Regions from separate parts of the Gordonia sp. AC31 genome, predicted to be linked through region 1. Evidence: predicted binding sites of a transcription regulator. Region 1 holds the regulator's gene; each other region holds the start of a gene.
What was found. Region 1 encodes LexA, which represses DNA repair genes until DNA is damaged. Its sites were predicted from a motif close to CGAACANNTGTTCG; they were not measured.

Region 1 (7,563 bases):
CACCGCGCCCAGGTATTGCAGCAGCCCGCCCGCCGGCAGATCCCAGAGGCTGTTGTTCAGGGCGATGAACGCGCCGTCGCTGAGGGTGCCGCCGTCGTCGAGGTTCGTGTTGGCGACCTCGTAGCCGGCGAGCAGGAAGCCGAGCGCGATGAGCAGTCCGCCCGCCGCGACGAACGGGATCATGTAGCTCACACCGGTCATGAGTGCCTGGCGTGTACGGCCGGCGAGACCGATGCCCGACTTCGACGAGTCGGCCGCGTCCGCGTCCGCGCCGTCGCCGGTGACGCGCGCCGCGTTCGGGTCGCGCCCCGCCGCGACCGCCTCGGCGATCATGGCGTCGGGTTCGTTGATGGCGCGCTTCACCCCGGATGCGATGACGGGTTTGCCGCGGAACCGGTTGCGATCCTTGACCCCGACGTCCGTGGCGAAGATGACGGCGTCGGCCGAGGCGATCACGTCCGGATCGAAGGCCGTGGTCGCCGAGGACCCCTGGGTCTCCACCGCGAACTCGACGCCGGCCCGCTCGGCGGCGTACTTCAGGGCGTCGGCCGCCATGTAGGTGTGGGCGATGCCGGTCGGGCACGCGGTGATCGCGACGATGCGCGGCTTGGCCGGTCCCGGGTCCGGGGTCCGGTCCGAGTCCGGGTGGGCCGGCGCACCTTCGGGTTTCGTGGTCGACGGGGCAGGGGTGGACGGGGTGGCGGTCGGCGCGGCGGTGCTCGCGGCCGGCGGCGCGGGGTCGATGGCCTCGTTGACCAATTCGATGACCCGCTCCTCGTTCTCGGCCGCGCGGAGCGAGGCCACGAAGTCGGGCCGGACGAGTGAGCGGGCCAGCGAGCTGAGGAGCTTCATGTGCGCACTGGCACCCCCCTCGGGCGCGGCGATGAGGAAGACCAGGTCGGCCGGCCCGTCCGGTGCGCCGAAGTCGACCTTGCGGGACAGCCGCGCCATGGCGAGACTGGCCGCGGTCACCGACGCGGTACGGGCGTGCGGGATGGCGATGCCGCCGGGAAGTCCGGTGGCGGACTTGGCTTCTCGGTCCAGTGCGGCCCGCGCGAGGTCGGCGGGATCGGTGGTCCGGCCGGCCGCGGCGAGGGCGTCGGCGAGCGTGGTGATGACGGCGGCGGGATCGCCGCCGGCGTCGACGTCGAGACTCACCGTCTGCGCGGTGATGATCTGCTCGGTCATGGGATGTCCTTCGGTGGAAAGAGTGGGGTCGGTGCTGGGTGGGTCGATGGTGGATGGAGTCGGTGCTGGATGGGTGCGGTGTTGGATGGATGTGGAGACTCGCCGGGACGGTGCCGTCAGGTCATGCGCGCGGCTCCCGACAGTTCGGTCACCCGCACGCCGGGGAGGTCGAGGTGGTCGGGCGTGGGGGCCTGGGTGCCGGCGAGCGATGCGGCCGCCGCGCCGTACGCCACGGCCGACCGGAGGCAGTCGGCGGGCGCGGCCCCGGTGCTCTGCGCGATGAGGTAGCCGGCCAGTGACGAGTCGCCGGCGCCGACGGTGCTGCGCGGGACGATCGGCGGCGGGGTCGCCGACCACACGCCGGATGCGGTGACCAACACGGCCCCGACGGCGCCGAGGGTGGCGAGGACGTTGCCCCCGATCTGTTCGGCGATGGTCGCAGCGGCGTCGATGACCGGTCCGAGATCGTTGCGCGCGAGTGCTTCTCGGAGCTGTCCGGGGTCGGCGCCGGTCAGTTCGGCGAGCTCGTCCTCGTTGGGCTTGATCAGGTCGACGCGACCGGTGACGCTGGCACGGAGGGGAGCGCCCGAGGTGTCCACCGCGACCCGGCAGCCGGCGAGGACGAGGTCGTCGGCGATCGAGCGGTACCAGTCGTCGGGGACGCCGGGAGGCAGCGACCCGCAGAGGGTGACCCACTGCGCGGAGCCGGCGTGCTCACGGATCAGCCCGACGAGCGCCTCGCGGTCCGGGCCCGTCAAGGTGACGCCCGGTGCGTTGATCTTGGTGGTCGTCCCGTCGGATTCGGCGATGGTGATGTTGGACCGGACCTCGCCGTCGACCGGCACGGCGTCGTAGGGGAGTGCGAGGTCGTCGAGTGCGGCCCGCAGCGGGTCGCCCGGCCGCGCCGGGAGCAGTGCGCGGGTGGCCAGGCCCGCGGCCGCGACGACCCGGGCCACGTTGACGCCCTTGCCGCCCGGCTCGGTGCGGACCACGCCGGCGCGCTGCACCTCGCCGCGGGCGAGCGGTGCGCCGAGTTCGAGGGTGCGGTCGAGACTCGGGTTGGCGGTGACGGTGACGATCATGCGATCACGACCTCGACGCCACGCGCGGACAGGGCCGCCGAATAGGCCGGGTCGATCCCGGAGTCGGTGATGAGGACGTCGACGTCGTCGAGTCCGGCGAAGGAGGTGAGGTCCTCGCGGTCCATCTTCGAGCTGTCGGCAAGGACCACGACCCGTTGCGCGGCTGCGACCATCGCCGCCTTGACCGCGGCCTCGTCGGGGTCGGGTGTCGACAACCCGTGGGCCTCGCTCAGGCCGTTCGTCCCGATGAAGGCGGTGGTCACGCGCAGTCGGCGAAGCGCGTCCACGGTGTCGACGCCCACGGTCGCCTGGGTGAGACCGCGTACGCGTCCGCCGAGGGCATGGAGACCGTCGGGATGGGTTCCCGCGAGCAGGCCGGCGATGGGCAGGCTGTTGGTGAACAGGGTGAGCCTCCGATCGGGAGCGGTCGCCTCGGCCGCGCGGTAGGTGGTGGTGCCGGCGTCGAAGAGCACCGAGCCGCCGTCGGGCGGCAGGAACCGGATGGCCGCCCGGCCGATCGCGGTCTTCTGCTCGATCTGGCTCGACTCCCGTTCGTCGATCCCGAGCTCGCCGAGGGTGCGCATGATCTCGGCGCGCACGGCGCCGCCGTGGACCCGCTGGAGATGTCCGGCGCGTTCCAGTACCGCGAGATCGCGTCGGACGGTCTCGCTGGTGACGTCGAATTTCTCGGCGAGCGCGGCCACGGATGCCCGCCCCGCGAGTCGCACCTCGTCGACGATCGCCTGTTGTCTCTCCTCGGCGTACACACCGCTCCGATCTCCGGTTTCGACCAACCCGCTTGTTGAGGCGTGTGGGATTGGATGTTGTAGTAATTGTGTTTACGCCTGTTTGTGTTGACAAGTCAAGCACTTTTTGTAACGGTGGTCACATCGGTAGTCGAGTGAGAGGCAAGACGATGGCGCAGATCCTGACGGGAACCCCGGTGGTCGGCGGGTTGGCCCACGGTCCCGCGCTGTGGCCGGGCGAGCGACCCGACCACTCGCCGGAGAAGCTCGGCGTCGGTGTGGAGATCGCCGAGGAACGGCGCGCCGACGAGGTCACGCGCTTCGCCACCGCGGCCGGCGCCGTCGCCGCGCGGCTGCGCACGCGCGCGTCGCAGAACACCGGGGTGACGGCCGAGGTGCTCGCCGCGACGGCGGGCCTGGCCGAGGACCGCGGCTGGATCGGTGCCGCGACCGCGCTCATCGGCAAGGGCGCCCCCGCCGAGGCCGCTGCCGTCGCGGCCACCGAACAGTTCGCGGCGGTGTTCACCAAGCTCGGCGGACTGATGGCCGAGCGGGTCACCGATCTCAACGACGTGCGCGACCGGGTCCTCGCCGAACTGCTCGGCCTACCCGAACCTGGTGTGCCCACTCCGGAGGTGCCGTCGGTCCTGCTCGCCGACGACCTCGCGCCCGCCGACACCGCGGGCCTCGACCCCACGAGCACCATCGCCCTCGTCACCCGCCTCGGCGGACCGACCAGCCACACCGCGATCATCGCGCGCCAGCTGGGGATCCCGTGCGTGGTGGCGGTGGCCGACCTGGACGAGATCGAGCCCGGCACAACCGTTCTCGTCGACGGCAGCACCGGGCGGATCGAGGTGGAGCCCGATGCGGAGGCGGCCCGGGCTCGCGTCGACGAGGATCGGCGGCATGCCGCACTCGTCGCCGGCTGGACCGGTCCGGGGCAGACCGCCGACGGGGTGGCCGTGGCGGTGCTCGCCAACGTCGCCGACGGATCGTCGGCACGCGCCGCGGCCGGGTACCCCGTCGAGGGCGTCGGGCTCTTCCGCACCGAACTCGCGTTCCTCGAGCGTGCCGACGAACCGTCGGTGGACGAGCAGGCCGCGATCTACCGGGAGGTGCTCGATGCGTTCGACGGGCAGAAGGTGGTCATCCGCACCCTCGACGCCGGGTCCGACAAACCGCTCCGGTTCGTGACCCATCCCGACGAATCGAACCCAGCGCTCGGCGTGCGGGGCGATCGGATCGCGCTGGCGCACCCCGAGATCCGCGCGCATCAGCTCGACGCGATCGCGCAGGCCGCGTCGGGGTCGGCCGTCGCGCCGTGGGTCATGGCGCCGATGATCGCCTCGCCGGCGGAGGCGCGCACCTTCGCCGCCGAGGTCCGCGGCCGTGGTCTGGTCGCCGGGGTGATGATCGAGGTGCCCGCGGCGGCGATCCTGGCCGAAGCCGTCCTCGCCGAGGTGGACTTCGTATCCATCGGCACCAACGATCTGACCCAGTACACGATGGCGGCCGATCGGATGTCGGCCGATCTCGCCGGACTGACCGACCCGTGGCAACCGGCCGTGTTGAGCCTCATCGCGGGTGTCGCGGCAGCGGGTGCACGTCAGGGAAAGCCGGTCGGGGTGTGCGGCGAGGCCGCCGCCGATCCGAACCTCGCCTGCGTGCTCGTCGGTCTCGGGGTCACCTCGCTGTCCAGCGCGCCGGCTGCTGCCGCGGCCGTGGGGGCCCGGCTCGGCGAGGTGTCCGCACCGGACTGCCGGGCCGCCGCCGAGGCTGCCCTGGCCACCTCGGATCCCGCCGCGGCGCGCGAGGCTGCCGCGGCGGTGCTCGACGGTTCGGTCGGTGGAGAGGTCAGACTCGCCGCATCACGGTGACGACCTTGCCGAGGATGACGGCATCGTTGCCCGGGATCGGATCGAACAGTTCGTTGTGCGGCATGAGCCAGACGTTCGGGCCCTGACGCTTGAAGGTCTTCACGGTGGCCTCGCCGTCGATCATGGCCGCGACGATGTCGCCGTTGTCGGCGACGTTCTGCTGCCGGACCACGACCCAGTCGCCGTCGCAGATCGCGGCGTCGATCATCGACTCGCCGACGACGCGCAACAGGAAGAGCGATCCCTCGCCGACGAGCTCACGGGGCAGTGGGAAGACGTCCTCGACGGCCTCCTCGGCCAGGATCGGACCGCCGGCCGCGATACGGCCGAGAACCGGCACGAAGGTCGGCTCGGGAAGCTGGCCGGCCGTCGGGGTGTCCGGCGACGGGGTGTCACTCGGGGCGATGTTGACCGCACGGGGACGGTTCGCGTCGCGCTTGAGCAGCCCCTTGCGTTCCAGCGTCCGCAACTGATGGGCCACCGACGACGTCGAGGCCAGGCCGACCTCGTCGCCGATCTCCCGGATGCTCGGCGGATAACCGCGCTCGCGCACCGAGCGGCGGATCACCTCCAGGACCCCGGCCTGTCGCGGGGTGAGTGAGGCCTCGGCGGCGGCGGCGTCGAACGGGGCCTCGTCGTCGGCGCCCCGCGCTCGGCCGCGCCTATCGCCGGTGTCACTCATGTTCGGTTCCTCTCGTCTTCGGAACGTGCTGGTAGATGGCTTGCGCCGGGTCCGAGCCTAGCGGAGTGCGACCGGCACCTCAAACATTTGTTCGATGTGTCGCGAGACTTTGTCGGGACGTCGTGCTACAAATTCGAACATCAGTGCATCGAACATCTGATCGATGTTCGAACACCGACCGCCACACCCCGCACGATCCAGACACCAGAACACCGGAGGGCACCATGCGCACCGCCACTCTCGTCGCTCCCGTCCGCACCGACCGTCCCGACGCTGTCCGGCCCCCCACCGACCGCGCCGATCGGGTCCGGACGCGCGCCCCGCTGTCCGACGGCGGCCGCCCGGTAGACAACCGGCCGGCCGGCACCCGACCGCGGGGTGCGTCGCCGGTGACCCCGCGGGTGGGCGGTACCCACTGTGGCTCTTCGGTCGGGGTGCGCGGGCGTGGCCCGGTCGGACCCGACGCGGCGGTGTTCCGTCGCCGCCGCCGCACCGCGGTCGCGCTCCTCGCCGGCGTCGGGCTGGCGTTCGTCGTGTGGGTGTTCGGTGTCGTGGGCCAGAACTACTCGGACTCGCTGACCCCGTCCGCCGTGAGTGCCGAGGTCGTCCACGTGCGCTCGGGGGACTCGCTCAGCTCGATCGCCGGCCGGGTGGCACCCGAGATGCCGCGCGAGGTCGTGATCGACGAGATCGTCGCGATGAACGATCTGGGGTCGAGCGCGCTGCAGGTGGGCCAGCCCCTGCTCACCCCCCGGTACCGCTGAGGCCGGGCGGTATCCTCGATGTCACAGGGGCCGGCCGACAAGCGGCGGGGCGCACGCTTCGGGTGCGTTCCAGCGTCCCGCGACCTGCGTGAGGACACGATGCGCTGCCCCTTCTGCAAGAACGACGACACCAAGGTCATCGACTCGCGTGTCGCAGATGAAGGGCAGGCCATCCGCCGCCGTCGCTCCTGTGTGGAGTGCGGTCGCCGGTTCTCGACCGTGGAGAGCGCCGTGCTCGCGGTGGTCAAACGCAACGGCGTGACCGAACCGTTCAGCCGGGAGAAGGTCATGCGCGGCGTGCGGCGAGCCTGTCAGGGCCGCCACGTCGCCGAGGACGCGCTCGCGCAACTCGCCCAGCAGGTCGAGGACACGGTGCGCGCCAGTGGATCGGCCGAGATCCCCAGCAACGAGGTCGGACTCGCCATCCTGGGTCCGCTCCGCGATCTCGACGAGGTGGCGTATCTGCGCTTCGCCTCGGTGTACCGGTCGTTCGACTCGGTGGAGGACTTCCAGCGCGAGATCGACGACCTGAAGGCGGCATCGGGTACCGGGAGCGCGCTCGCCGAACCCGTGTCAGCCGAGTCGGTCCAGAGCTCGTAGGACCCGTTTCTCCGACACCGGGAACGCGGTACCGAGACGCTGGGCGAACAGCCCCACGCGCAACTCCTCGACGAGCCACTGCGCTTCGTCGTCGACCACCGCCCGCCGGTGCTCGGGTACCTGTTCGATGCGCTGGGCCCACCGTTCGACGGCGCGATCGACGGCGGCCACCCCGGCCTGGTCGCGTGCCGCGGACGCGGGTAGTGCCTCCAGACGTGCTTGCGCGCCGTCGAGATAGCGCGGCAGATTCTCCAGGTGGCGTCGCGCGGTGGCCGCCACGAATCCATCGAACACGAGGTGGGCGACCTGTTCGGCGACGTCGTCGGCAGCCAGCGAACCGGCGTGCCGGTCGATCGCCGCCCGCAGCGGGGCCATCCGTTCGAGGGCCGCGACGGCCAGCGAGAAGTAGTCCGGTGCGGCCGCGGCGACCCGTGGCCGGATCTGTTCGAGCAGCGCCGAGAAGGACTGCGGTGAGCGAACCGCGGCGAGCTCTGCGTCGTCGATGTCGGCGACCGTGTCCCGGGTCGCCCGGCGGGTGCAGTCGGCGAGCAGTGCCTCGATGGTCGAGTACGGGCTCTGGCTCAGGGCGAGTCGTTCGACCGGACTCAGCGAGCCGGCGAT
Region 2 (7,563 bases), on a different contig from region 1:
ATGACGACGGGTCGGCGGCAGCCGCCTCCAGGGCGTCGAGGCTGCCGTACTCGGTGATCAGTTTCGCCGCGGTCTTCTCGCCGATACCGGCCACGCCCGGCAGACCGTCCGAGGGATCTCCGCGCAACATCGACATCTCCGCGTAGCCGATACCCGCGCGCTCGACCGGCACGCCGTATTTCTCAGCGACCTCCACCGGGCCCATCATCTCGGCCTTCGCCAGACCGCGGCCGACGTACAGGACGCGCACCGGGACGGGATCGTCGGCGACCACCTGCAGCAGGTCCCGGTCACCGCTGACCACGATCACCGGATCGTTCGCCTCGTCGTAGGCGAGTGTGCCGATCACGTCGTCGGCCTCACAACCGACGGCGCCCGAGGTGGCGATGCCCGCCGCCGACAGAACAGCCATGATCATGTCGACCTGCGGGGTGAGCGTGTCGGGTACCTCTTCGACGTCGATGTCCCGGCCCTCGACGTCGGTCCCGCCGTCGGGGACCGCGACGCGATGGGCCTTGTAGGTGGGGATCAGGTCGGTGCGGAACTCGGGGCGCCAGTCGAGATCGAGGCACACCACCAAGCGTGTGGGGCGTTCGCGCACCACGAGATTGGCGATCGTGTCGACGAAACCGCGTACCGCGTTGACCGGGCGCCCATCCGGGCTGGTCATCTTCTCCGGCAGCGCGAAGAACGATCGGAACCACAGGCTGGCGCCGTCGAGCAGCATCAACGAATCCGTCACCCCCACACTCTGTCATGAGTCGGCGGTAGTGTTCGTCGCATGGCATCTGGGAGCGGGGCAACACGGGTCGCGACGGCGGGCGAGGGGATCGGAGCCGGGCCGCTCTTCGAGGCGCAGGTGTACCGCGACCGGGTCCGCCGCGCCGCCGAACTCACCCGCGCCGCGGAGTTGGACGCGCTGGTCGTCGCCCCCGGGCCGGACCTGCGTTACCTGATCGGTTCCCGGGCGGAGACCTTCGAACGGCTCACGGCGCTGGTGATCCCCGCTACCGGTGATCCCCGACTGGTGATCGCGCGGCTCGAGGTCCCGTCGCTGTCGTCCTCCGCGGTCGGCGATCTCGACATCGAGGTGGCCGACTGGGTCGACGGCGACGACGCCCACGCTCTCGCATTGGCCGGATTGCCGTCGCAGCCGCGGATCGCGGTGTCCGACTCCATGCCCGCCCTCCACGCCATCCCGCTGGCCCGACACACCGGCGCCACACCGCAATTGGCGACCGAGGTGCTCCGCGAACTACGAATGATCAAAGACGCCGCGGAGGTCGACGCGCTCCGCCGCGCGGGTGCCGCGATCGACCGGGTGCACGCGCGGATGGGGGACTGGCTGATCCCCGGCCGCACCGAACGCGAGGTGGCCGCCGACATCGCCGCCGCGATCCTCGAGGAGGGACACACCGAGGCGGCTTTCATCATCGTCGGGTCGGGACCGAATGGAGCCGATCCCCATCACGAGTTCTCCGACCGGGTCATCGAGCGGTCCGACATCGTCGTGATCGACATCGGCGGTCCGGTAGAGCCGGGCTACAACTCCGATTCCACGCGCACCTACTGCTTCGACGATCCGCCCGCCGAGATCGCCGACGCCTACGCCGCTCTGCTCGAGGCCCAACGCGCGGCGGTGGCCGCCGTCCGGCCGGGGGTGAGCGCGTCCTCGATCGACGCCGCGGCGCGTGATCTCCTCGCGGAGCGCGGCCTGGCCGATCGGTTCATCCACCGGACGGGCCACGGGATCGGGCTGTCGGTGCACGAGGAGCCGTACATCGTCGGCGGCAACGACATTCCGTTGCGCCCGGGCATGGCGTTCAGCGTCGAGCCGGGGGTCTACGTGCCCGGTCACTGGGGTGCCCGCATCGAGGACATCGTCGTCGTGACCGATGACGGCTGCGAGTCGCTCAACAACCGCCCGCACGACCTCGTCCGGCTGTAGGACTCACACTGCTGCCGCGCGTCGTCGGTTCATCTCGTACGACAACGACATCGCTCTGACGCCGGGAGGCGGGCACGCCTGTCCGACCGTTGAACGTCATTTCGGCTGCTGGAATTCGATCGAGGTCCGTCGGGCGAGTCGAAGTTCGCTGATCGCGAGTTTGATCTATGGACGCGAACTAGTGGGTGGCGAGAAGCTCGGCGAGGAACGCTTCGACGACGGAGGACTTGGGTCGGGGTGGTCGGACGTCGATGACGTGGCTGATCGTCGCCCATGAGCGGCGTGCGTCGATGTGGGTGTGGCCGTCTGGGCGTGGGTGATCGCCGGGCCGGGGTGGTGGTCCGTGGATCTCGTCGCGCACGGTGTTCAGGTGGTGTGCGAACCGTCGGGGTATGTCGGGTCGACGGTTGAGGCGGTCGGGGTTGGGTGGCGCGCCGGGTTCGGCGTTCAACCGCCACACGCAGCGACCTTCGTCGGGTCCGGACCGAGCGATGCGGGTGGTGTATTGACCGGGCTTGTCGCCGACCATGCGGTTGTGGCGTGGGCACGCCGGGGCGAGGTCGTCGATGTTAGTGAGACCACCCTTGGCCCAGTCCTTCTGGGCGTGGTGGAGTTCGACGTGGGTGGCGGGCTGGTCACACCCGGGTGCCGAGCACACTTCACCGTCGGGGCGGGCAAACGACGCGAGGCGTTGTTCGCGCGTGGCGAGACGTTTGCCCCTACCGAAGTGCAGCGGCACGGTGGTGTGGTCTTTGAAGATCGCCAACCACGGTTGGATGTCGGCGGCCATCTCGATCAGGTCCGGGATGGGCAGCAGGGTGCCGGTAGCAGTGGTCGCGAGGCCGGCTTCACGAATCAGATCACCGAGGTCGGCTTTGATGATCAGCTGCACCGGCAGCCCACGATGCGAGGTGCCGAGAGTCCCGTCGGCGAATCCGGCGGCCAGCGCGGCATCGAGGGCGTCGTGATTGGTCTGGGCGGGGGTGCGGCCGTCGCGGTCGGCGGCGGCTGTCAGGGCGTCGGGGTCGGCGGTGCCGGCGGGCCCGGACGGAGACTGCGGGTCGTCGGGGTTGTTGAGGCCGGGTTTTCCCCAGACAGCGAACATCATCGTGAGTCGGGCGGCGAGTGCGGGGGTCAGGGTGCCCGAGATCTTGGCGGTGCCGTCAGCGCGTTGCCGTCCGATCCACAGGCCGCGGCGTCGTTTCTGGTCGGTGTCGTCGGTCAGGGTGCCGTCGGGGTCGAGGTGAGCGAGCAGGCGGGCACCGAGTTGGGTGATGTCGGCAGGGATGTGGTCGGCGGCGATCTCGGCCATCTGTCGTTCGGCGGCGACCTTGATGTCGTGGTCGATGGCCACCGGGATGCGGTCGAGGACGTCCAAGGCGGCCTGCACGTGCGCGGAGCCGACCGCACCCGCGGCGAACGCTTCAGCGAGGCACGGATGTTCAGGTGGTAGGACCTCGCCGCCGAGGCTGGTGCGGGTGGCGGTGGCATCCATCTGCTTACGACGCCGCATCGGGTTGGAGACCCGCAGCCGGTGGGTCATGTACTGCATGAGTGTCCGACAGCCTGCTTTGCGGGGCAGGTCGCGGGCCTCGACCTGATCGATCTGCCGGTCACCGGCCACGGTCAACCGTGCGATCGCTTTCTCGGTGTCGGCCGCCACATCCGCCAACTCGGTATCGGTACACGGCGCCAGGTCCACGGTCTGCAGTTCGTCGAGGATGCGGTGGAGGTCGGCCACCAGTTCGACGGCACGCGGTTGCGGCGTCGCGGATTCATCAGACATGGTCACCTCCCCCGAGAACCGTTGCTGCGAATGTACGTTCGAGTGTACATCAAAATGGACGCGCGTCAATCTCAAAAGCTATGTCATTCAACGCTATTCGGCGAGAGCGAGTTGTCGGTACCTCGTGATAGAGGGAAACCCCGATGCCGGCGATGCCGAGCGTTGACCCGACGAGGTCGATGCGCATGTGATGGGCCACCGCCCACCCGGCCGGCCGTCGGGAGTAGCAGTCGGTCATCGTGGCTCATACAGGTTGGTGCCGTCAGCGATCGGCAGATACGCGATGTCTCCGACACACGCCCGATTCGGGGCGCAAGCGGCGAAGTCGCGGCTCAGCAAGTCCGACCACGCATAGCATGATCAGCTTCCGTCCGCGCTGCCCGCGCGAGGGCTGCCTTCCGCCACCCGTGAACGATGAGCACGCGATCGTGAAAAGCTCGCATTGCCACCTCACCGGGTAGGTGTCGAGCCGCTTCGGCGACAAACGCCGAACGGCTCACAAGTTCGTCTCCCCGACGAAATACTCGACCGCCAACGGTCTTGCGGGTCAGTGCCGTAGCGGTCGAGCCAGTGACGCAGCGTGCCGCGCTCGTCGCCGAGATCGGCGGCGATATTACGCACCGTGGCCTCGGGGGTCGACTCGTACAAGTCCACCGCGTCCTGACGAAACCGCTCTCACTCGTGTCGTCGAGCCGTAGATCGATCGACTCGCTTCCTCCAGCTCGTTGCCGGATTCAACGTGTCCGAGATCTGGGGTCAGGTCACCCTCGGACCCCGAGCCGGTTGTCCTCGATGTCGCAGATCGCCGGTCACACCAGCGTGCGGAGTGCGTCACCGTTCGGGAAGTTCCGGCCGGCCTTGATGACTATGCGATGAACCGGACCGAACCTGCTGACGACGCCAGCGCCCACGTCAAGCAGCGTCCGACTTCACACGTGGGCACTAGCTGAACAGCGACGCCGAACCCAGTACGCGACTCACGCTTATCTCGATCACGACGCGGCGCGGGTTCGGCCTGGGCTCCCGGTATCGCTGGGCGTAGCGCTGCTCGGCCTCGCGCACGCGCTCGGGCTCACGACGCACCGTGGCGGGACCCTCCAGGGTCAGCCATCGCGGGCCGTCGACGTTGGTGACGGCCGCGTAGCCACCCCGCTCGGTGTTGCGGACCTTCTGATTGCCGTCCGAGGTGATGACCCTCGCCAGGCCGGCGTCGGGATCCCAGGTGAACCCGACGGCCACGGCATGGGGGGTGCCGTCGGCGCGCAGCGTGGTGAGGGTCCCGAGGTGGCGTTCGACGAGGAAGGCGAGCGCATCGGGCCCGAGATCAGCGGCGTTACGAGGCATGACACCAAACTAGCCGCGACGCCGCACACGGTCGGTCGCGGGGCCGATGCGATACTGGCAGCCATGGCGTCACGCAGCAGATGGGCATCAGCGCGTCCGGACACCGACCCGTCCGGTGCCCTCGTGCTGTTCGGCGGCCGCAGCGAGATCGGCGTCGCCACCGCGGCGCGCCTCGCATCCGGGCGGACCGTCGTCCTGGCGGCCCGCCGTCCCGACGACCTCGCGGCCGAGTCCGCACGACTGCTCGAAGCCGGTGCAACCGAGGTACACACCGTCGCCTTCGACGCGAACGACACCGACAGCCACCCAACGCTCGTCGAGTCGTTGGCGCAGCGACACGGTCCGATCGGGATCGCGATCATCGCGTTCGGGATCCTCGGCGACCAGGCTCGCGCCGAAACCGATGTGCCGCATGCACTTCAGATCGCCCACACCGACTACTACGCCCACATCAGCGTGCTCACCCCGCTCGCTTCGGTACTGCGCACGCAGGGCTCCGGAACCATCATCGTCTTCTCCTCGGTCGCCGGTGTCCGGGTGCGCCGCGCCAACTACGTCTACGGGTCGACGAAGGCGGGCCTCGACGGATTTGCGAGCGGACTCGCGGATGCGCTGCACGGCACCGGCGCTCGCCTGCTGCTGGCCCGCCCGGGCTTCGTGATCGGCGCGATGACCCGCGACCTGATGGCGTCCGGGGTGAAGCCGGCCCCGCTGTCGCGGGATGCCGAGCAGGTCGCCGACGCGGTGGCTCATGCCTATCGCAAGGGCCGCGGCGAGGTCTGGATCCCGGGGACGTTGCGTCCGTTGTTCTTCGGGATGCGACTACTGCCGCGTGCCGTGTGGCGGAGACTGCCCCGATGACCTCCGCGGAATCCGCTGCGGTGATGTCCGCATTCGTCGTGGTGGGTATCGGCGCCGACGGTTGGTCCGGTCTGGGCGAGACCGTCCGCAACGAACTTCGCCGCGCCCGCGTGATCTACGGCGCTGCGCGGCAACTGGCGCTCCTCGACGGCGCGGTGCCCGAACTGGACGCCGAACTGCGACCGTGGCGGTCGCCGATGTCTGAACACCTCGCAGAAGTGGTCGAGAGCGAGGCCGCGGACGCCGTTCACCCGGACACGATCCACATCCTGGCGAGCGGCGACCCGATGTTCCACGGCGTCGGTGCGAGCATCATCGCGCGCGTCGGTGCCGACCGGGTACGGGTGTATCCGGCCGTGTCGAGCGCGAGCCTCGCCTGTGCGCGTCTGGGCTGGGACCTCGCCACGACCCGGATCGTCAGTGCGGTGCGCGCCGAGCCGGGAGTCGTGCTCGGCGAGGTCACCGACGGGGCTCGCGTACTGGTCTTGAGCCGCGACGAGACCACACCCGCCGCACTCGCCGGCATCCTGGTCGACGCCGGTTTCGGTACGTCCACGATGACCGTCCTCGAGCAGCTCGGTGGGCCGGCCGAACAGATCGCCGCCGGTACCGCCGAGACCTGGCGCCGTCGGGCCGGCGACCCGCTCAACATCGTCGCCCTCGACTGCGTCGGACCCCGCCGGTCCCGGCTCCCGGGGCGGCCGGACGACACCTACGAACACGACGGACAGATCACCAAGTCGACGATCCGTGCCCTTTCCGTGTGTGCGCTGGAACCGGGCGGCGCGCAGATCCTCTGGGACATCGGGGCCGGGTCGGGCAGTGTGACGATCGAGTGGTTGCGCGCGGACGACCGGGGAGTGGCGGTTGCTTTCGAACGCGATCCCGATCGCGCTGATCGGTTGCGGCGCAACGCCACCCGGCACGGGGTGGCGCATCGGCTGTCGGTGCGGGGCCCGGCTCCCGACGACCTGTCCGACGCGCCGCAGCCGGATGCCGTCTTCATCGGTGGCGGACTGGACGAGGCGATCCTCTCGCTCGTCTGGGCCAGGCTGCCGGACTCGGGGCGGCTCGTCGTGAACGCGGTGACCGTGGAGAACCAGACGCTCGTCACGCGTTGGCACGCCCGACACGGCGGTGACCTACGACGCCTGTCGGTCGAAACCGTCGCACCGCTCGGCACGATGCACACCTGGCGCCCCGCGCTGCCGATCGTGCAGTGGGCCGTCGCGAAGACGGCACCCCACGCTGCCGCCGCGGATTCGCTGGAGGCGCTCCGTTGACCGTCTACTTCATCGGGGCCGGCCCGGGTTCGCCCGATCTCATCACGGTGCGCGGAGCGCGGCTGCTGGGGGAGTGTCAGACCTGTGTCTATGCCGGGTCACTGGTGCCCTCGGAACTGCTCGACCTGTGTCCCGACGGCGCCGAACTGGTCGACACGGCCCGGATGCCGTTGTCGGACATCATCGATGTCATCGCGGCGGCCGTCGATAAGGGGCACGACGTGGCCCGTCTGCACTCGGGTGACCTCTCGGTGTACTCGGCGATGTCCGAGCAGCAGCGGGAACTGATCGCGCGTGGAATCGATCATGAAATCGTGCCCGGTGTCCCGGCGTTCGCGGCT
Region 3 (7,563 bases), on a different contig from region 1:
CCGGCACCGCCGCGCTGCGCATCGGGGAGTTCGATTCGGCTGCGGACTCTTTCGAATCGGCGGCGACGGTGAGTCGGCTGACGCGGGATTGGCCCGCGCTCGCCGAGACCGCACTGCTGTCGGCACCGAACGGGGTCGCGGGATACTGGTCCGGTTACGGCGTCGTCCAGACCGACCATGCCGCTCTCGCCCGCGAGGCACTGACGCACGGCGAGGCCTTGGACCCCGAAGTGGTTGCGCGCCTTCACGCATCGGAGGCAGCCCGGTTGACCGTCCTCGGCTTGCCGGGCGCCGACGACCATCTCGGTGCCGCACGTGTCGTCCACGACAGCGGTGCCGTGGATTTCGAGATCGACCTCGCCGAGTTCCTCGTCCGGTGGGTTCCCGACCGTCTGGCGGATCGACGCAAGATCGCCCGGGAGCTGTACGAACTGTCGGCCGGCGACCTCCACAAACGCGCCACCGCGCTGCATCTGCAACGTGTCTGCGCGGTGGAGGCGGCTGATCTGCGTCTGGCGCGACGCCTGTCCACCGAGTTCACCCGGCTCGCCGAACGTATCGGCGGTACCGATGTGGAGACGATGCAGTTGTGGTGGCAGGTGATGATCGCGCTGTTACGTGGCGACTACGACACCAGCACGGCACTGACCGCGAGGTTCGCTGCGACGGTCGGCGGGCTGTCCGACCGTGCACGACTTCTCGCCGAGTCGTCGATGGCGACCAGCGCGTCGATCGCCGCGTGGCACCGCGGCGAGCTCGCCTCGGCGTTACCGCCGTTCGATGCGCTCGCGGAAGAGGTGGACGAGGATTTCACCCTGGTGATCGCACTGGGCGCCGCCGAGAGCGGCGACCTCGACCGTGCCCTCGAACTCGCGACGGAGCTGACCGCGGACGCCGACCAGTGGGCCGGTTCGCGCGTGGTGGCGCGCGTTCCACTGCTCATCGAGACGCTCTACGCGGTCTCACGCGATTCCCGTCACCGCGACGCCGCTGGTGAGATCTGCCGCCGCATCGAGCCGTTCACCGCCGACTGGTCGTCGGGCCTGGTGGTGCAATGGCCCGGACTCGTGTGTCTGGGACCCGCGACGCTGTACCGCGGAACCGCGCGCGAGGTCGTCGGGCTGGATGGAACCGCCGACCTGCAGGATGCCGTCCGGGTGGCCCGCGACACGGGAGCCCGGCCCTACGTGCGTCGGGCCGAGCAGCGACTCGTCACCGGCTGAGCGGCTATTTCCAGGCGAAGACCGGCTGCTCGAAGCCGTCGACCCGTGTCTGCCGGTTCCGCAGGACCACCTCGGCGAACTGGTAGATCACCGCGGCGGTCGGGGCGTGGACGAGGGAGCCGACGATGGGCAACTGGATGACCGGGAGATCCGACTGCGGGATCGTGAGGAACCGCGGTTCGACGAGAAGTTCCTCAAAGGTGACGAAGAACAGCAGCGCCACCTCGTCGGGATTGGGCGTCGGCTCCTGGTATTCCTCGGCCCAGCAGACGATCGGGGTGATCACGAAACCCGAGCGCGTCGGATAGTCGTCGAGCGCCCCGAGCACCGAGCTCGGCGGCAGCTGGATGCCGAGTTCTTCGTCGAGTTCGCGTAGGCCGGCCGTGACATGGTCCTCACCGGGGTCGAGCCGGCCACCGGGGAGTGCGAACTGGGCGGCGTGGCGTCGCATCGTCGTGGGACGCTTGCACAGCCAGATCCCCTGACGGCCGTCCTTCTCCGCTACCGCAAGGACGACCGAGGCGGCCCGTGCGCCCGGGACGTCCGCGGTCCGCCGGTCGAAGCCCTCGACACGCGCGGCAGCCACAGTCCGATCGAGATGAGTCACACCCTCAGTTGATCACGACTGCCGTCCGACGCGACGGACGCCTGCGCGAGGTGGAAACTCACGATGCTGAGGGCGAACAAGCCCAGGGCGAGGTTGTACAGGGCACCGAAGCCCTCGAGCGCGAAGTCGACGAGAGCGTTCGACAGCATGAACACCAGGGCGGCGATACGCAGCCCTCGTAGCGGCCCGGCCGGCTCCACACCGCGCCGGCGCGCGACCATCGCCGGAAGCGCCAGGGCGAGTGTCGCGATCCCGCTGATCAACAGAATCCAGGTGGCGGGCGTGCTGCCGGTGAGTTCGATGTAGATGTCGAGTTCTTCGCTGCGGTCTCCGGAGAAGTAGAAGCTCAGCACGCCGACGATGACGGTGAGTGCGGACGCGATGACCAACCCCCACCCGACGACCGGAATCCATCGGGGACTGCGGAAGAAGTCCGGGATCAGGGCGACCGCCCGGTCGCGGAGTCGCATCAACCGGTCCGGCGTACCCTCGCTCGATTCGAGGAGCGCTCGGATGTGACCGATCGTCTCGGCGTCGAGCCCCTTGCCCTCGGCCACCACGAGAAACTCTTCGGCCTGCCGTCGACGACGTTCCGGAAGCCCGTGCGCGACACCGTCGGCCGCGATGACCGCCGCATTGGCGAGCGCCTCGGCGCCGGTGGGCCGCTTGACATCCCGAACGACGCGGCTGATCAACAGGATCATCACGACGAGCACGTACATGATCTCCGCCGACGGCCCGTAGAAGTAGTCGTTGGAGCGGGTGACGAACTTGCCGACCTCGTCGAGAAACAACCCGAAACCTATACCGCCCAGCACGATCGCGATGATCCGCGCCGTCGCCCCGAGGAACAGCCATCCGGTGATGAGCGCCAGCATCATCAGCGCGCCACCCCACAGCGCGTGCGCGATGTGCAGTGTTCCGCTTCCGACCTGCGGATACCCGGTGAGGTGCAGATACAGGCGCGTGACGATGATCGTCGCGATCGCGAGGATCAAGAACCACTCGACGGCGGCGGTACCGTACACGCTGCGGACGACCACCCTGGTCGTGCGAGTTCTCATCAAATGAGTATGGCCGGTCCGACGAACGGAAGCGGCACGATTGGGCCGTTGCCGCTGGTCGAGCCGGCACCCCTCCGCTGGTTGAGCCGGCTCCCCCTCCGCTGGCTGAGCCGGCGCCCCACTCCGCTGGTTGAGCCGGCAACGAGCCGTTAGGCGAGTCGCCGTGTCGAAGCCACCTGGCGACCACCCCTTCCCTCCGCTCGTTGAGCCGGCGCCCCCACCGCTCGTTGAGCCTGCTCCCCCACCGCTGGTTGACCCGGCGCCCCCCGCTGGTTGAGCCGGCAACGAGCCGCCAGGCGAGTCGCCGTGTCGAAACCACCTGGCGACCCGACGATCTCATCCGCCGCCAACCCGGACGGCACCACACCGCAACGCCCAGAGAACATTTCGTCGACAACGATGTCACTCCTGTGGAGACTCATCCGGAATTGTCGGTGGCCGGGTTTACATTGTTTTTCAACGGATCACCTGGTCGCAGCGGGTGAGTGGACAGGCGTCGGGGGGGCGTTGTGAAGGCGTGGACCGATCTACCGGGCGAGTTCGTCGCCGGGGTCGATCCTGCCCACGTCGCCGAGACCGACATGGTGTCGTTGATGGCCGGCCTCGACGCCACCCGGCGCGGCGAGTCCTACCTCGCCTGGCACCAGTATCAGACGATCGCGGCGATGACCGACCGCCTGATCACCACCAGCGCGTCCGGGTTCGTGATGGACGGCCACGCCGACTGCGCCGCCCGCATCGCCCGCCAAGCCGGGGTGTCCCGCCGCCACGCCGAAACCCTGATCGATGAGGCGATCGCGCTGCGCGACCGGCTCCCCGAGGTAGCTGACACCCTGCGTGACGGGGTCCTGTCGCAGTGGCAGATCCGGCTGATCATCTCCCGCACCGAACTGATCCCCACCGACGACCCCATCACCCCCGCGTTGGATGCCGAGATCGCCGACACTGTGCGTCGCCGAACAGGTGTGTGGGATCGGGCCCGCCTGCGGGACATGGTCGACCGCCTCGTCTTTCGCCACGACCCCGACGCGGTACGCCAACGCCGCCAAGACGCGATGGATCAACGTGGGGTGTGGACCCACGAACTGCCCGACGGCACCGCCGAACTCACCGCCGTGATGTCGGCGGAAAACGTGCGGATCTCGGCCAAAGCCGTCGCCATCCTCGCCGACACGGTCTGTAAGCGGGATGGCCGCACCCAGGGGATACGACGATCCGATGCGATGTTCGCGCTGTTGACCCGCACCAGCTTCGACTGCCAGTGCGACGATGAACAGCCGTGCACTGCCGACATCCCAGACCCGCAAAGCGTCCTCGACGCGGTCCGCGCCGAGATCGTGATCCATGTGGTCACCGATGCCGCGACCCTGGCCGGGGCGCCCGGGGTGGGGTTTCTCGATGAACACGGCATCATCAGCGACGAACACGTCCGTGACCTCGCCGCCCGCCCCGACGCCACCCTGTCCCCGGTCACCCCCGCCCGCACCCAACCCACCTACGTCGCCCCCAGCACCAACGACGATGAAGCGCAGCGAACTGCCCATCGCTCCGCGCCGGCTGACACAGTCGAGTCGACTGTCCACGGCGGCACTGATGTCGACGCAGCCGAACCCGGTGATGTCGGCGGGACCGGTGGCCTCGCCTCGGGCGTCGCGGTGGTCTACCCGGCCACCCATCCCGGCAACGGGTATCGGCCGACCGCGTCGTGTGCTGATTTCGTGCGGGTGCGGGACGGATATTGCACCGAACCCGGCTGCACGCGTTCAGCGTTCGCGTGCGATCTCGACCATGTCACCGAGTACGACCACACCGACCCCGCCCGCGGTGGAGCGACGTCGAGTGAGAACCTCAACGCCAAATGCCGTCCCGGTCACCTGTTCAAAACCCACGGGGACTGGGTCGATGTGCAGTACCGCGACGACGACGGACGCCTGGTCACCGAATACGAGACCCCCGAAGGGGTCACCCTGCCCGGCGACGCCGAAACCCTCGAAGACACCTTTCCGAACCTTCGGCGGATCCGGTTCGAACAAGCCGCCCAAGCCCCACCCACCCCACGGGTCATCGCCTCCGACAACCCGGAGCGCACACACAGCCGACTGGACGCCAAACTCGCCCGCCGGCGACAAGAACGCGCCCGAAACCAACGAGCCCGCGAAGAACTCGACCGCATCGACCCACCCCCGTTCTGACAAACACAAGCGTTCCCCTGATCGGGTGAAAACTCGCCGGTAACTTGTCCTTTTTCCTTGCGGCTGCGAACAATTGACCTGGTTTCACGATCGTAGAGATCGAATCAAACATGCCAATGGCCGGTGATCAGGTCGGCGGCGGGGGCAAGGGCGGGAAGACATGAACGGATTTCGACGGACGCTGCGCGCGTCCACGGTGGGTTGCGCGCTGTGCCTCGGCATGGTCGTACCGACTGCACTGCCCACAACCGCGTCGGCCGCGCCGGTGATTTCGGCCGAGACCCTGGCCACCATCGAGGAACTGAACGACGACGGCGTGTTCCGCCCCGCGGAACCCGACGACGGGCTCGGTCCGGACTGGCTGTCGACGACGTTCCCGCATGTCGACGGGAACACGATCGTGGTGGTGACGCCGGGAACCGACGACGGAACCTTGTTCCCACGTATCAAGGGTCTGCGTGCCGGCCGTCAGATCTTGGTGATCGAGTATCCCGAAGCGCTCGGCCCGATTGTCTCGGGCCGGTCCGGTGCGATCCTGCCGATCTTCGCCCCGAGTTACGACGCTTCTCGGGATGTCGCCGTCGAAAACAACCTCACAGTCATGCGGGCGTTCGCGCAGCAGACCGAGGGGCAGCCGTACATCGTTTACACCGGTTACTCGCAAGGCGCCGAAGCCCTGGGCAATGCTGCGGAGATCGCGGTCGGTCAGCCCAACGGGATCGACGTCGACAACTCGACGATCCTGCTCATCTCCGATCCGCGGAGCCCGTGGGGTCTGAAGGCGTGGGCCGACAACAACGTCGTCGGTTCAGTGTTCGAACTATTCGGCGCCGAGAGCAACGGAGCGCGCGATCCCGGCGACACCGGCGACGATCTCCCCGTGGTTTCCGTCATCGTGGTCGGCGATCCGGTTGCCAACTTCCAGTGGCGAACGCTCCGGCCGGTGAGTTCGCTGCTCGTCAACGCGGCCGGCTTCATCGCGATCCATTCGGGCCTGGGCGAAGAGAACTACGGCAACCTCATCGACTACACCACAGCGCCGACGACGATGAAAAGCCGCGACGGCAATACGACGTACGTCGTCTATCAGCCGAAACACCACCCGCTCACGCTGGTCGCGATGATCCTCAACGACGCGGTGGGTATCGAGCCGAGTGAGGACGATCTCGAGCGATGGGACGCGGTCAACAACGCCTTCTATCCTCTGGTCACACCGACCGCCTCGAACGCCGCGGTGCCGGTGGAATCCTCGCCCTCAGAGGACGTCCCGGTCACCGCCCGCCTCGGGGATCCAGCCGATGATCTCGTCGAGCCGCTATCAGTTCCGAGTGTGGACGCGTTCGAGCCCGACGGCGAGGTGCCATCGGGAGGACGCCATCGCGCCCCCGAGGTCGTCGACTCGGAAGCAACGACTGAATCGACCCCGACCGAGGGCGGACGACACCGGCTCACCGGCAGCGGACGGCATTCGGCCGACCCCGACCCCACCAGCGTTGAACCTGCCGAATCCGAGCCCGCCTACTCGAGCGTTGACGCCGACGCGTCGACGACCGACGCGGATTCATCGGACGGGCCTGAAGCGGACACTGCCGACGACACGAGCACCTCGTCCGACTCAAGTGACGGGGAGTCCGGTGCGGCAGCCTGACAGCTGAAAATTGCTCTACAACAGCAGTATTCAGATACCCAGCCGAGCCACTCCGCGGTCGCGTCGACTCCCCCGCCCCTCGGTGGAGCCGCCGACAAGTCCGGCGCTGGGCCGAGCATCACCCCCTCGGCTCAGCGCCGCCCTCCGTTGGCCGAGCCTGCACACCACGCTGGCTGAGCCTACGCCCGCCCATCGCTGGTTAGACCCCACTGCTGGTTGAGCCGACACCGACCCCACTGCTGGTTGAGCCGGCACCGAGCCGCCCCTCACACTGCTGGTTGAGCCGGCACCGAGCCGCCCCTCACACTGCTGGTTGAGCCGGCACCGAGCCGCTAGGCGAGGAGCCGAGTCGAAGCCACTTGGCGACCTACATCGAAACCCTCACCCCTGCCCGATGAGAAACGCTGCGACCGCAAAGGCGATGAGCACCAGGGAGATCGCGCATCCCAGCGCCACCTGTTTGGCGGCGGACATGGGCGCGTACGGGTCCTTGTACTCGTACCGGTATGTCGGTGGGATGGAATCGGCAGCATGCCGTGCCGACCCGTTGTCGGGCTGTTCCGGGAATCTGTTTTGTGAGGGTAGACGCGGCGTACCCCCCGGTATCGCGTTCACCGGACCCATCATGCCAATGTCAGCGGCATCGTGCATCAAGCCACGCGTCGTCCGTTCGGCGGAATCGGTTGTCGTCGTTGCGATCTAGACCACAACGAACGATTCCTCCAGACGAAGCCCACATGCAAGTCTCCATCAAATAAAGAATCCCCAGCAGTCTCAGACTGCTGGGGATCGTTGTGGTGGCCAGAGTCGGGATCGAACCGACGACCTT
Region 4 (7,563 bases), on a different contig from region 1:
CCGGCCTTGCCCGCGGCGCTCATGGTGGTGAGCAGACCCCGGTGGTCCCGCGCGATGACGCCGATGACCGATCCCGGCTTGATGCCGGACGCGAGCAGGTGGTTGGCGAGTGCGTTGGCGTGCGCATTGAGTTCACCGAAGGTGAGCTCGCCGTGCTCGTCGGCGACGGCTCCGGCCTCGGGATACTCGTCGGCACCGTGTGCCACAGCCGCCGCACACGGACCGATGATCTTGGCCCGCTTGACCGTGGTCAGCAGCTCCTTGGGTTTCGTCGGATCCACGAGACCCGATCGCCGCAGGACCTTGAACGCCCCAAAGGCATCCTGCGCCGATTCCACCACCGTGCCGACCGCACCGGTCACCGAGACCATGTCCACCCCACCTTCCGCGGCTGGGCCGCGTCGTCGCTCTCTTCCGGTTCGCTGCGCGCCCGACGCACCCTGGTCACCGTCGTCACCAGCCGTGCCACAGGTGCAGGATATGCCGACCATGCCGACCGATGTCCGTTTCACCCGAATCGGTTGTCACACTGATCAGTTCACCGCATTTCGCACTCAGGTCACCGTTCGCCGTCCCGATGGGGTCGACCGAACGGCGATCTCGTGGCGACAGGCTACCAAGTCTGACAACTCGCGTCATCAGATTGGAGCCCCACGTGCTCTCGGGTCAGTACGGCGGTGGGTCGATGCGGTCGAGTTCTTCGCGGGCTCGTTTGTTTCGGGCGCGTTCTTGTCGCCGGCGGGCCAGTTTGGCGTCCAGTCGGCTGTGTGTGCGCTCCGGGTTGTCGGAGGCGATGACCCGTGGTGTGGGTGGGGCTTGGGCGGCTTGCTCGAACCGGATCCGCCGAAGGTTCGGGAAGGTGTCTTCCAGCGTCTCGGCGTCGCCGGGCAGAGTGACCCCTTCGGGCGTTTCGTATTCGGTGACCAGGCGACCGTCGTCGTCGCGGTACTGCACATCAACCCAGTCCCCGTGGGTCTTGAAGAGGTGACTGGGGCGGCATTTGGTGTTGAGGTTCTCACTCGACGTCGCCCCACCCCGGGCGGGGTCGGTGTGGTCGTACTCGGTGACATGGTCGAGATCGCACGCGAATGCCGAACGGGTACAGCCGGGTTCGGTGCAATACCCGTCCCGCACCCGCACGAAATCAGCACACGACGCGGTGGGCCGATACCCGTTGCCGGGATGGGTCGCCGGATACACCACCGCCACACCCGCGGCGGTGACATCGGTCGAGTCGCCGAAGTGGGTTGCGGTGGAATGCTTCTCGCTGTCGGCTCGGGTGTCCTCGGCTGGTGCCGGGCGTTGGGCGGTCCGCCGCTGGTCATCGTCATTGGTGCTGGGGGCGACGTAGGTGGGTTGGGTGCGGGCGGGGGTGACCGGGGACAGCGTGGCGTCCGGGCGGGCGGCGAGGTCACGGACGTGTTCGTCGCTGATGATGCCGTGTTCGTCGAGGAACCCGACCCCGGGTGCCCCGGCCAGGGTCGCGGCATCGGTGACCACATGGATCACGATCTCGGCGCGGACCGCGTCGAGGACGCTTTGCGGGTCCGGGATGTCGGCAGTGCACGGCTGTTCATCGTCGCACTGGCAGTCGAAGCTGGTGCGGGTCAACAGCGCGAACATCGCATCGGATCGTCGAATCCCCTGGGTGCGGCCATCTCGCTTACAGACCGTGTCGGCGAGGATGGCGACGGCTTTGGCCGAGATCCGCACGTTTTCCGCCGACATGACGGCGGTGAGTTCGGCGGTGCCGTCGGGCAGTTCGTGGCTCCATACCCCACGTTGGTCCATGGCGTCTTTGCGGCGTTGGCGTACCGCGTCGGGGTCGTGGCGAAAGACGAGGCGGTCGACCATGTCGCGCAGGCGGGCCCGATCCCACACCCCTTTTCGGCGGCGCACCGTGTCGGCGATCTCGGCATCCAACGCGGGGGTGATCGGGTCGTCGGTGGGGATCAGTTCGGTGCGGGAGATGATGAGCCGGATCTGCCACTGCGACAGGACCCCGTCACGCAGGGTGTCGGCAACCTCGGGGAGCCGGTCGCGTAGTGCGATGGCCTCGTCGATGAGGGTTTCGGCGTGCCGGCGGGACACCCCGGCTTGGCGGGCGATGCGGGCCGCGCAGTCAGCATGGCCGTCCATGACGAACCCGGACGCGCTGGTGGTGATCAGGCGGTCGGTCATTGCTGCGATCGTCTGATACTGGTGCCAGGCGAGGTAGGACTCGCCGCGCCGGGTGGCGTCGAGGCCGGCCATCAACATGACCATGTCGGTCTCGGCCGCGTGGGCAGGATCGACCCCGGCGATGTACTCGCCCGGCAGATCGGTCCACGCCTTCACCACGCCCCCCGACGCCTGTCCACTCACCCGCTGCGACCAGGTGATCCGTTGAAAAACAATGTAAACCCGGCCACCGACAATTCCGGTTGAGTCTCCACAGGAGTGACATCGTTGTCGACGAAATGGGCTCTGGGCGTTGCGGTATGGTGCCGTCCGGGTTGGCGATGGCTGAGTTCGTCGGGTTGCCAGGTGGTTTCGACACGGCGACTCGCCTAGCGGCTCGTTGCCGGCTCAACCAGCGGGGGTGGGCGACTCGCCTAGCGGCTCGTTGCCGGCTCAACCGGCGGAGGTGTGCCAGCTCAACCAGCGCGGGGAGGGGCGCCTCGCTCCGCTCGGGGCCGGCTCGACCAGCGACGGATTTCGCGGCTGCGCGACGAGCGCTCCGCAGGTCAGCGACGACGAGTAGGTCGAACGCGCCGATCCGGAACCACTCCGCCGGCGCTCACACCGACGCCGCGCGGGCCCGTCCGAGCATGGCGCGGGCGACGGTGTCGACGTGCACGTCGTCGTCCTGGAACAACAACTGGTCGGTCTTGGCCCGCCGGAAGTGGTGATGCAGCGGGTGCTCCCACGTGAACCCGATCCCCCCGTGGATCTGGATGGCCTCCTCCGCGGCATACATGGCGGCTCGCGAGGCCAGCACCCGAGCCGACGCGGCCCGCTCGGCGAGATCCGCGTCGTCGAAGCGGTCGACGTCCGCGGCGTCGAGGACCGTCGCCTCGGCGAGCTCAGTGGCCACGAGCATGTCGACGAGGCGGTGCTTGAGCGCCTGGAACGATCCGATCGTGCGACCGAACTGCTGCCGCGTCTTCGCGTAGTCCAACGTCATCTCGAGGCACCGGCGGGCGATACCCACCTGCTCGGCAGCCAGGGCGATCATCAGCAGCGACCGCACCCGGCGCAGCCGCGCCTCGAGTTCCGGCCCCGACACCCGGGTCGCCTCGACACCGGTGAACTCGACAGTCGCGAACTCTCTTGTGAGATCCAGGCTTTCACGCTGGTGGCGGCCGACACCGGCAGAGCTGCCGTCGACGACGGCGAGTTCCACACCGGACGCGGTGTGCGCGACGACCACGAGCACGTCGGCCGACGCCGCGTCGAGGACGACGTCCTGCCGTCCGTTCAGGACGAGCGTTCCCTCATCGGTGACCTCCGCACCGATCGACGAGGAGACCACGGCGGGGCCGCAGACGAGTGCGGCGCGCCGCTCCCCGGACGCGATGGCCGGCAGGTGTGCCCGTCGCCCCTCGTCGTCGGCGGCATGGAGCAGGGTGAGGCCGGCCATGATCACCGACGAGAGGTACGGCGAGGAACCGAGACAGCGACCGTGGGCGGTCATCACGACCGACGCGTCCTTCACCCCGTACCCGGCCCCGCCCAGATCCTCCGGAAACGGGATCTCGGTCAGTCCGAGTTCCCGAATCGACGGCCAGACATCCTGCGCCGGAGCGTGTTCCGACCACGCATCGGTGAGGGCGGCCTGCAGATCGCGCTGCTCCACGGTGAGTTCGATGGGCATGTGTACTCCTAGCGGGGTTCGCGCGGCAGTCCGAGGCCGCGTTCGCCGATGATGTTCCGTTGGATCTCGTCCGAGCCGCCCGCGATGCGGTACCCGGGTGCGCCGAGCAGATGCTCCGACCATGCGAACGTGTCGGGCTCGCCGGTGTCGGCGACGATCCGGTCGCCGAGGAACGACGCCGCGGCGTCGCCGACGCGCTTCAGGTTCTGCGTCCACACGAGTTTGCCGATGGAGCCCTCGACACCCGGGACGGCACCGGCCCGTTCACGTTCGGCGTAGCGCACCACCATGAGGGCCGCCGCCCGTTCATAGATCGCGGCGTCGCCGAGCTGCTGGCGGGCCAACGGGTCGTCGGACAGTCCGAGACGGTCGGCCAGGCGGGCGAGGTCGACGCTGTTACCGCCGGCACTGACGATCCCGGCGCTGGAGTTCCGCTCGAAACCGAGTGTGGTGAGCGCGACCTTCCATCCGTCGCCCTCGGCACCGACCCGCAGGGAGTCCGGTAGTTCGACGTCGGAGAGGAAGACCTCGTTGAACGTCGACCCACCGGACATCTGCCGGATCGGCCGCACCTCCACGCCGGGCGTGTCCATCGGGACCATGAATGCGGTCATGCCCTTGTGTTTCGGCGCCGACCGGTCGGACCGGGCGATGAGCAGACCCCACTCGGAGAACTGCGCGCCGGAACTCCACACCTTCTGGCCGTTGATCCGCCAGGTGTCCCCACTCCGAACGGCTTTCGTCGACAAGCCGGCCAGGTCCGAACCCGCCCCGGGCTCGGAGAACAGTTGGCAGCACAGCTCGTCCGCGCGCAGGAAGGGGCGGACGAACCGCTTCCGCTGCTCGTCGGTCCCGAGTGCGTGCAGGGTCGGCGCCACCAGTTCGACTGTCACCAAAACGTTCTCGTGGCGTTCGGGGGCCTGGTATCCGCGTTCGAGGTTCACGTAAACGCGTTCGTGGCCCGCGGTGAGACCCGGTCCGCCCCACTCCGGGCCCCAGGTGATCGCGCCGAAGCCCGCGTCGACGCGTCGGGCCTGCCACGCTCGCGCCGCGTCGATCAACGCACGCTCCTCGTCGTGCGTCCGATTGTGGAAGATGGCGTAGGTCGGGTCGTGCTCCTGTGCAGCCCAGGCCGGCAGTTCGGCGTCGAGCCAGGCCCGCGCCTGTTCTTCGTAGTCATCGAGCGTGATCGCGCCCGGTGCGGTCGTCGTCATTCTCGTCGTTCCTGTCCTGCTCGGTCGTGCTGTCCTGCTGGATTTCTCACCGTTCGTGCGCCGCGGAGATGGTCACGGCCTGCATCTGCGGCGGTGTGGTCGTGCGGTCGCGGGTCCAGTCGCGGAGGGCGAACTTCTGGATCTTCCCGCTGGCCGTCTTCGGCAGGGAGTCGACGACGAACACGCTCTCCGGGACCTTCTGCATCGCGATTCCTCTCGCGGAGAGGAACTCTCGAACCTCTTCGAGGGTGAGGTCGACGGCGTCCCGGGTGACCACGAACGCGCACCCCCGCTCCCCGGTTCGGGCGTCCGGCCCGGCGACGACCGCGATCTCGGCGACCGCGGGATGCTCACTCAGTTCGTTCTCCACGTCGTGGGTGCTGATCTTCTCGCCGGACCGATTGATGATGTCCTTGATCCGGCCGACGATGTGGATTCCACCGTCGGCATCGAAGTAGGCGAGATCACCGCTGCGGAAGAACCCGTCGGCGGTGAAGGCCTCGTCGTTGAGCGATGCGTCGAGGTATCCGAGGAAGGTGTCGGGCCCGCGCCACAGCACCTCACCGACGACGCCGGTCGCAGCGATACCCCCGGCGCCGTCGGACACGATGACCTCGGTCGGGGCGAGCACGCGGCCATCGGTCCCGGTACGCAGGCGGGGTTCGTCGGAGCGATTGGCGGACGTCACCGACGGCCCCTCGGTGGCGCCGTACATCCGCGTCACGGTGCCCAGCACCTCGGTGGATCTGGTCACCAGCGAGTCCGGGATGTCGGCACCCCCGCAGATGATGTAGCGCACCGACGGTGTGCGTACGCCACGCGCGACGGCCGCGTCCAAGAGGCCACGTAGGAACGGGGTCGCGAAGATCATGAAGCTGGCGCGCTCCTCGAGCACCCTCGTCAGTGCGACCTCCGGGTCCCACGCGTCCTGGAGCACCACCGGCGCACCGAGGAGGAAGGGCAGGGTGAGGGCGCAGTTCACGCCCGTCACATGCGTCACCGGCGACGGGTTGAACACGACGTCGCGCTCGTTGAGTCCGAACGTGTCGATCATCGACATGTTCTCGAACACGAGGGTGTTGTGACTGTGCAACGCGCCCTTCGGATCCGCGGTGGTCCCCGATGTGTACAGCAGCAGGCACACGTCGTCGGGATCGGCGGGCGGCAGCGCGCGCACCGCCTCGATCATCTCCGGCGTCGCGGACGCGATCAGATCGGCGAGTCCGACGGTCTGGCCGTCGGTTGCCTGGCCGTCGGTCGTGACGACCAGGTCCAGTTCCGGAAGTCGTTGTCGGAGAGTTGCATACATCGCGACGTGATCGAATCCTCGGTGTGTTCCGGGAACGAAGGCGACCTTGGTGCCCGCCTGGCCGAGAATGAACCCGACCTCGCGTTCCCGGTAGATCGGCACGATCGGGTTGGCGACACCACGGACCCGATGGATCGCATGGAAGACGACGACCGCCTCGGCCGAGTTGGGGAGCTGGAACGACACCACGTCGCCCGGCTGCACACCGCGGTCGTGGAGCGCCGCGGCCAGGCGCAGGGATTGCTGTTCCACATCGGCGAAGGTCAGCCGCCGGTCGCCGTCGATGACCGCGACCGTGTCGGGATACAGCGCGGCGGCCCGCTCGAGGAAGTGGTCGACCGTCTGGTCGCGCCAATGCCCCGCCGCCCGGTAGCGCACGGCGAGATCGGGACGTGGAGAGTGCGTGGGACGCATGGTGATTCCTCCGGATGCTCTTGCCGATTGCTCGTGACGCGTTCTACAGTAACCCACGTCTCACTAAATATGTACATATTAGTGCTCCCCGAGTCCATTCCCAGAAAGAGACCTCATGGCATCCCAGGATCGACGGAGCCGGCGAGCGGTCGTCGCGGCCGGCATCGGAACGGTGGTCGAGTACTACGACCTGACGGTGTACGCGTACCTCGCGGTCGTGGTCAGCCCGCTGTTCTTCCCCAGCGATGACCCGACCGCCTCGTTGTTGTCCAGCCTCGCCGTCTTTGCGTCGGCATATCTGATGCGGCCGATCGGCGGCATCTTCTTCGGACGTCTCGGCGACCGCTTCGGCCGCAAACGAGCGCTCCTGGTGTCGGTGATCCTGATGGGTGTGGGCACCACGCTCATGGCCCTGCTGCCCACTTACGCCGCGGTCGGGGTCCTCGCGCCGATCCTGCTGGTCATCGCCCGGTTGCTCCAGGGCTTCTCGGCGGGCGGTGAGCTCGGCGGCGCGCTGACCTACGTCTACGAGATCGTCGGACCGAAGCGTCGCGGTCTGGGCGGATCGATCGTTGCACTGGGCTCGAACAGTGGCTTCGCCCTGGCTGCGATCGTCGTCGCGACCACCTCGGCACTGACCTCCGAGGCCCAGATGGACAGTTGGGGCTGGCGCATCCCGTTCGTCGCCGGCCTGCCGCTGCTGGTGCTCTGCCTGTGGCTGCGAACCCGCATCGAGGACTCGCCCGAGTTCACCAAGACCGCCGAACGGC

Region 2: Q9R39_RS20105 (HNH endonuclease signature motif containing protein) is a predicted target of LexA. The motif match lies at 3,762-3,775, and genes of this name have one in related genera.
Region 3: Q9R39_RS09005 (DUF222 domain-containing protein) is a predicted target of LexA. The motif match lies at 3,356-3,369, and genes of this name have one in related genera.
Region 4: Q9R39_RS20330 (DUF222 domain-containing protein) is a predicted target of LexA. The motif match lies at 2,371-2,384, and genes of this name have one in related genera.

What each region holds. Positions count from the first base shown of each region.
Region 1 covers NZ_JAUZVK010000004.1:253,430-260,992, forward strand. Annotated here, with positions in the region: gene Q9R39_RS07130 (fructose-specific PTS transporter subunit EIIC) at 1-1,188, opposite strand, end outside; gene Q9R39_RS07135 (1-phosphofructokinase family hexose kinase) at 1,305-2,270, opposite strand; gene Q9R39_RS07140 (DeoR/GlpR family DNA-binding transcription regulator) at 2,267-3,037, opposite strand; gene Q9R39_RS07145 (phosphoenolpyruvate--protein phosphotransferase) at 3,187-4,896, shown strand; gene lexA (transcriptional repressor LexA) at 4,874-5,578, opposite strand; gene Q9R39_RS07155 (LysM peptidoglycan-binding domain-containing protein) at 5,803-6,342, shown strand; gene nrdR (transcriptional regulator NrdR) at 6,442-6,942, shown strand; gene hrpA (ATP-dependent RNA helicase HrpA) at 6,916-7,563, opposite strand, start outside.
Region 2 covers NZ_JAUZVK010000021.1:31,864-39,426, forward strand. Annotated here, with positions in the region: gene Q9R39_RS20095 (5'-3' exonuclease) at 1-727, opposite strand, end outside; gene Q9R39_RS20100 (Xaa-Pro peptidase family protein) at 782-1,948, shown strand; gene Q9R39_RS20105 (HNH endonuclease signature motif containing protein) at 2,127-3,734, opposite strand; partial or broken gene Q9R39_RS24770 (hypothetical protein) at 3,883-4,388, opposite strand; gene Q9R39_RS20115 (PPOX class F420-dependent oxidoreductase) at 4,677-5,078, opposite strand; gene Q9R39_RS20120 (SDR family NAD(P)-dependent oxidoreductase) at 5,142-5,939, shown strand; gene Q9R39_RS20125 (bifunctional cobalt-precorrin-7 (C(5))-methyltransferase/cobalt-precorrin-6B (C(15))-methyltransferase) at 5,936-7,222, shown strand; gene cobM (precorrin-4 C(11)-methyltransferase) at 7,219-7,563, shown strand, end outside.
Region 3 covers NZ_JAUZVK010000006.1:5,071-12,633, reverse strand. Annotated here, with positions in the region: gene Q9R39_RS09020 (BTAD domain-containing putative transcriptional regulator) at 1-1,223, shown strand, start outside; gene Q9R39_RS09015 (CoA pyrophosphatase) at 1,228-1,830, opposite strand; gene Q9R39_RS09010 (hypothetical protein) at 1,827-2,873, opposite strand; gene Q9R39_RS09005 (DUF222 domain-containing protein) at 3,404-5,086, shown strand; gene Q9R39_RS09000 (PE-PPE domain-containing protein) at 5,247-6,734, shown strand; tRNA gene Q9R39_RS08995 (tRNA-Phe) at 7,530-7,563, opposite strand, start outside.
Region 4 covers NZ_JAUZVK010000022.1:13,687-21,249, reverse strand. Annotated here, with positions in the region: gene Q9R39_RS20335 (acyl-CoA synthetase) at 1-371, opposite strand, end outside; gene Q9R39_RS20330 (DUF222 domain-containing protein) at 667-2,364, opposite strand; gene Q9R39_RS20325 (acyl-CoA dehydrogenase family protein) at 2,780-3,856, opposite strand; gene Q9R39_RS20320 (acyl-CoA dehydrogenase family protein) at 3,865-5,070, opposite strand; gene Q9R39_RS20315 (AMP-binding protein) at 5,117-6,793, opposite strand; gene Q9R39_RS20310 (MFS transporter) at 6,909-7,563, shown strand, end outside.